Candidatus Palibaumannia cicadellinicola: one gene and its partner. The protein of the gene in region 1 interacts with the protein of each later gene in a pairwise test. Links are inferred from orthologs where the notes say so. Each region holds a gene or a part of one and is shown on either strand. Other genes may lie near its edges. The genes, in order: pheT and secD.

The links.
Region 2: the proteins of pheT (region 1) and secD interact in binary tests that used the Escherichia coli proteins (3 or more experiments, as listed by UniProt). The link is inferred for Candidatus Palibaumannia cicadellinicola from one-to-one orthologs.

What each region holds. Positions count from the first base shown.
Region 1 is NZ_CP008985.1:532,949-536,366, forward strand. The notes cover bases 344-3,418. They hold pheT (phenylalanine--tRNA ligase subunit beta), read right to left. Parts: upstream 3,030-3,418; coding sequence 657-3,029; downstream 344-656. Other genes in these bases: ihfA (integration host factor subunit alpha), read right to left, coding at 362-652; pheS (phenylalanine--tRNA ligase subunit alpha), read right to left, coding at 3,045-3,418. Outside these bases: Fe-S cluster assembly scaffold SufA, read right to left, coding at 1-84.
Region 2 is NZ_CP008985.1:692,837-696,078, reverse strand. Bases 271-3,169 are described here. They hold secD (protein translocase subunit SecD), read right to left. Parts: upstream 2,695-3,169; coding sequence 847-2,694; downstream 271-846. Other genes in these bases: tgt (tRNA guanosine(34) transglycosylase Tgt), read right to left, coding at 3,097-3,169; yajC (preprotein translocase subunit YajC), read right to left, coding at 2,743-3,075; secF (protein translocase subunit SecF), read right to left, coding at 271-837. In the rest of the region: more of secF, read right to left, coding at 1-270; more of tgt, read right to left, coding at 3,170-3,242. UniProt on the Escherichia coli protein: Part of the Sec protein translocase complex. Interacts with the SecYEG preprotein conducting channel. SecDF uses the proton motive force (PMF) to complete protein translocation after the ATP-dependent function of SecA.

The DNA of each region.
Region 1 (3,418 bases):
TCTAGCAGCAGAATCAGTGATTGTTATACCGCACCATACATTATTATTAATATAACACGTTTCAAGTTTGTTATATACTTGCATTCAAATTACCTATATAAATGACGATATAATTATCGATAACGTTTTTTATTTTGTCAAAAAGTCATATTATGACTTTAATTTACCCCTTTGTTAAGATCAGTAGAAAGTACGTACATAGTGATAATATTATTAATCATAATGACACATATTTTATATAATTTAATTAAGTATTATATATATACTCAATAACCAACGTAATTAAGATCTATTTAAGGTTATGAATATTGAAATTCTCAAAGTATAGTTTCGTAGTAATTAAAATTATTATTTTTATTTTCTAAGTAATGTGTGTTTCACAAGGTTTTTTAATTTTTTTTCCAGGACTAAAAGTAACTACACGGCGAGCGGTAATAGGAATATTTTCTCCGGTTTTAGGATTACGTCCAGGACGCTGATTTTTATGACGTAAATCAAAATTACCAAAACCTGATAATTTAACTTTCTCACCATTTTCTAGAGCCTTACGTACCTCTTCGAAAAATAGTTCTACTATTTTTTTTGCATCTTGTTTGCTTAGCTGAAGTTGATCAAATAGGTATTCTGATATTTCTGCTTTAGTTAGCGCCATAAGTTCAATCTCTCAAGGAGGCTTGGAATCGTTGTTTTAATACCGCTATGCATTTTGAAATTATTGCAGCAATCTCTTTTTCTTTTAGTGTACTTCGATTATTCTGCAATACAAAACGAATAGCTAAACTTTTAAAATCTTTTGATATACCTATACCTTTATACACACTAAGTAGCTTTATTGAATATAAATTATTATTAATAATTAATTTACATTGATTAATAATATCTATAGCTCTAATATTTTCTGCAACAACTATATTAATATCACGGCAAGTTGTAGGAAATGGAGAAAGGGAAGTAGCTTTAGCAACTTTACGCTCGGTAATTTTTTCCCATAGTATTTCGAATACTAATGTACGTAAATTTAAATTGAGTTTTTCTTCTAAAGTAGGATGAATAACTCCAACCCATCCAATTATTTCACCATGAAGATAAATTGCTGCACTTTGACCCGGATGTAGTATAGTATTTGTTTGCGCTTGAAATTCAAAATTTACTAGTTTCCCAGTAAGTTGAAGTATTGCCTCAATATCACCTTTGACATCATAAAAATCAACGGGCTGAGGCACTAAATCCCAATGCTCATCGAAACGTAATCCTGTAATAGCACCAGCCAATAGTAAATCTTGACGAATGCCTTGATCAGCTGTTTTATCTGGAATAAAACATAAGCCACTTTCAAAAAAACGTATGTTTTCCTGCTGACGATTTTTATTATAGAGTATAGTACTTAAAATACCGGGTAAAAGTGACAGCCGCATAGCTGACATTTCTGGTGAAATAGGCTTTGGTAACAATAACATATTTTGTCCAGGAAATAGTAACTCTTGTATTTTAGGATTGATAAAACTATAGGTTATAATTTCGTGATATCCACGGTCTACTAATAGTGTTTTTACGCGCTCTAAAGGTAATACCGTTTCTTTATCATATGTCATAAAATCTGTAATTAATAAGTCAGATCGTATTGGAACATTAGGAATATTATGGTAGCCATATATTCGTACTACTTCTTTAATTAGATTTTCTTCAATCTCTAGATCAAAACGCCAGCTAGGTGTTAATATTTGCCAACCATAAGCTGTATCGTTAATTGTACAGCCTATTCGTACTAAAATATCATGAATTTCTTTATCGGGAATAATATGTCCTATTAAGCTAAAAAGCTTTGTACGTCGTAGGTTGACAGTAGTTGACTTAGGTAATGTTGCAAAATTAGTAACATTAATTATTGGGCCAGGCTGCCCACCACAAATTTCTAGTAATAACTCAGTAGCTCGTTCAATTACTCGATGAGGTAGCTCTGGATCAACACCACGTTCATAACGAAGTGAAGCTTCAGTATGTAAACTATAGCGACGTGCGCGCCCGATAATTGCTAAAGGAGTAAAAAAAGCACATTCTAAAAAAATATCACGGCTAGTAAGGCTAATACTAGAGTGCATACCTCCTAAAATACCAGCTATAGCTAATATTTTACTGTAATCAGAGATAATAAGTGTATCTGATGTTAAGGTTACTTCACGTCCATTCAGTAAAATGAGTTTTTCTCCTTGCTCTGCTAGTCTTACAATAATTCCACCATGAATAGAATTCATATCAAAAGCATGCATAGGTTGACCAAACTCTAGTAGAATGTAATTAGTAATATCAACTACAACATTTACCAAAGAGATACTGCTACGGCGTAATTTTTCTTTTATCCACAGAGGAGTGATAATGCTAGCATTGATGTTTTGTACTACTCTACCAAGATATCTAGGACAAGCAACAGTATCGTCTATATAGATTGGTAATCTATTAGTAATAACTGGCTTAACTGGTTTACTTAATACTTGTTGTAATGGTAATTTGTTTATAAGAGCCACCTCGCGAGCAATGCCTAGGATTCCTAAGCAATCAGCACGATTAGGTGTCACACTAATATCTATAATTTGATCGTTGAGTTGTAAATAATCGCATAGATTACATCCAATAGGCGCATCAATTGGTAACTCAATAATGCCAATATGTTGATGAATACCGGTAATACCTAATTCCGAATAAGAGCATAATTTTCCTTGTGAGTGTTTATCATGTAATACTGTGCTTACTATATCTACAGCAACTCGTAAATCATTACGACAGTTAGGAGCACTACAAACAATATTTAGTAGAGCAGGACCCTTGATATCGACTTTGGTAATCCATAATTTGTCATCATGAGGATGATGACAACATGTTACTATGCGACCAATAACTACGTTAGTAAACTCACGAGTAACTACTTCAATACTTTTTACTTCTAGACCAAACATTGTCATTTGTTCTACTAGAGCATTGCTATCGAGCGTTGGATTGACCCACTCACGTAGCCAAAGTTCACTTAGTTTCAATATTAGTACAACCCTTTACTTAAATTGTTTAAGAAAACGTAAATCATTTTCAAAGAAAATTCGTAAATCAGTAATACCATAACGTAGCATTGCCATTCTCTCTATACCAATACCAAAAGCAAAACCTGAATATAGATCTGGATTAATACCAACATTGTGTAGTATTTTAGGGTGCACTATACCGCAGCCGAGTACTTCCAGCCAGCAATCATTCTTACCCATGATATCTACTTCAGCTGCAGGTTCAGTAAACGGAAAATATGAAGGACGAAAACGTACTTTGAGATCTTCTTCAAAAAAATTACGTACAAATTCATACATAGTATTTTTTAGGTTAGTAAAATGAATATCTCTATCTATGATTAATCCTTCTATTTGATGAAACATAG
Region 2 (3,242 bases), 160 kb from region 1 along the record:
TACGCCAATTAACAGCGTCATCGAAAAACTACGTAGCATAGAGCCGCCAAAAATTAAAAGTATTAGTACCACCATCATAGTAATAGCTGACGTAATAATGGTCCTACTTAGTGTTTGGGTCAGCGAAATATTAAAAATATCGTAAGCATTGTAGCAGCACATTCGACGGAAATTATCACGAATTCGGTCGGAAACTACTATACTATCGTTGAGTGAATAACCAATAACTGAAATCAGTGAAGCGATAATAGTTAATTCAATCTCAATATGGAATAATGATAGCAATCCTAGGGTAATAATAACGTCATGGATTAACGCGATCACAGTACCAGTAGCCAGTCGCCACTCAAAGCGGAAACTCACGTAGATAAAAATACAAAGGAAAGCGAGTAGTAGTGCTAGGCTGCCTGCTTGTAAGAGATCGTTGCTAACATTAGGTCCAATAAACTCTATTCGTTTCACCGTAGCGTTCTGGCTATTCACCTTATTCACAATCTTAAGGACTCTATCACCTAGCTTTTGCTGAATCTCATCTGGCGGCATACGTATTATCACGTCTCGGCTACTACCTAAATTCTGCACTAAAATATCTTTGAATCCTGCTTGCTCTATCGCTTCGCGCATTTGTTCTAGATTTATTGCTTGCTTTAAGTGTAGTTCAATAACCGTACCACCAGTGAAATCTAGTCCCCAATTAAAGCCGTAGACAACCATAATAGCAATAGAAGTGATAAAAGATATAACTGATAGACTAAATGCTATAGAGGACCAGCGCATAAAGTTGTATACTTTACAACCATGATTTAATTCTTTAATACTTTTTATTTGCCGATTCATAGGCTGATCCTAAATAGAAAGTTTCTTTATAAACTTTCCACCGTATAGCAGGTTAATGATAGCACGAGTGCCTAAGATTGCGGTAAACATTGATGTGGCTATTCCAATAGCGGTTGTTATAGCGAAGCCTTTGATAGAACCAGTACCAAACTCATAGAGAATAATAGCGGTAATGAGATTTGTCATATTAGCATCAACTATACTAGAAAACGTACCATGATACCCTTGATAGATAGCCTGTTGTACGGTACGACCGTTGCGTAGCTCTTCTTTTATACGCTCGTAAATAAGTACGTTAGCATCCACCGCAACCGCTAGCGTGAGCACAATACCAGCGATACCCGGCATTGTCAGAGTAGCATCTGGTAACAACGACATAATCCCAATAATCAGAACTAGATTAGCAATTAGTGCTGTTGTGGCAATTAGACCAAATTTTCTATACCATATCACCATAAATAGTATAGAAGCTATTAGTCCCCATAGGCAAGCTACTAAACCCTGGGTGATGTTCTGCATACCTAGAGTAGGCCCGATAGTACACTCCTCGACAATCTTGATCGGTGCAATCAATGCTCCCGCACGTAGTAACAGTGAAAGATGACGTGCTTCTTTTATATTATTGATACCGGTGATACTAAAAAGATTACTAATATGTGACTGGATAGTAGCAACGTTGATCACTTCTTCCTGCTTAACTAATATAGGGTTGTTTTTAGTGTCTTTTTTACCGCTGTTTTTATATTCAACAAATAATGTAGCTATCAAATTACCTATATTATTCTTGGTAAATTGGGACATTAGAGTCCCACCTAGATTATCGAGAGAAATATTAACCTGTGGCTGGTTATACTTATCGACGCTAACGGTAGCATTCGTAATATGGTTGCCAGTAAGAATGACCTGTTTATATAGTACTACTGGTTGACCCTTTTGGGTGAATTTCACTTCAGAATTGTCTAGAATGCTACTATGCGCTTGGGTAGTTTGATGTACTGTATTATTGACGAGGCGAAACTCCAGCATCGCGGTAGCGCTTATAATTTCCTTAGCACGAGCGGTATCTTGAAGACCGGGCAGTTCAACTACAATCCGGCTAGAGCCCTGACGCTGCACTAGTGGTTCAGATACTCCTAATTGGTTTACACGGTTACGTAGAATCATGATGTTCTGTTGCACCGCATATTCATGGGCTTCATGCAGATAATTATCTAATAAATGCGCACTAATACCATAGCTTCCACTACGGTTGATCTCCATGTCACGGTGGCTTGAAATAAGCCAGGAAAGCGCTTGATCTCGAATAGAAGCGTCGCTGAAGCTAATATAGCTTCCATAGTCATCATTTTTATGTACTGATGTATAAGTAATGTTTTTATCGCGCAGCTCTTGAAGCAAAATGTTCATGGTTTGCTCCTGTAGCTTACTTAATACGGTATTCATATCGATTTCCATGAGAAAATGTACGCCGCCACGTAAATCAAGGCCTAATTTCATCGGCTTCGCCCCTATCATCGCTAACCATGATGGTGTTGCTGGTGCTAAGTGAAGCGCAACAACATAATTATCGCCGAGTACGTTTAATAAAACATCATGGGCGCGCAACTGTATATCCTGACTTGAAAAGCGGGCCAAGATGGCACCATTAATTAAAGAAATAGATTTGCTCGTAATATTATTTTGGGTCAAATATTTTTGTATATAGAGCAGTGTTGATTCACTCATCGTAGCACCACGAGTGCCTGTGATTTGTATAGCTAGATCTTCGCCATAAATGTTTGGAAGTGCATAAAGTAGTCCGAAGATAAAAGTCAAGACGAGCATAATATACTTCCATAAAGGATAGCGGTTTAACACAATAGTGGTCCTCTTGATACCCCCTCCTGACTTAGGGTAAATGTAAATTTATAGTGCTTTCATCGTATTTTTAGGTAACACTGCCGCTACAAAATCACTCTTGATCAAAACTTCATTGGTCTCATTCAGTGCAACGTAAATATAACCAGTTTGAGTTACCTTCACTACTCTACCGATCAAACCGCCGGTAGTTAGCACTTCATCTCCTTTGGAGATCGAATTGATTAATGCTTTATGTACTTTGGTGCGTTTTTGCTGCGGCCGCAAGATCATGAAGTAAAAAATTAGACCAAAAAATATTAGCATAATTATAAGAGAGTAAGAACTTCCTTGAGATGACAGGCTAGTACTAGCAATGGCATCAGAAATAAAAAAAAGCATTTTTATTACCTCATTAGTAATTTAAGAAACACTATTTATTTTTTTATTATAAAATTCTTCAATAAATTTGTGTGATTTGCCTGTATCGATAGCCTGGCGTAAACCAGCCATCAAACGTTGGTAATAACGTAAATTGTGAATGGTATTAAGACGAGCACCTAGTATTT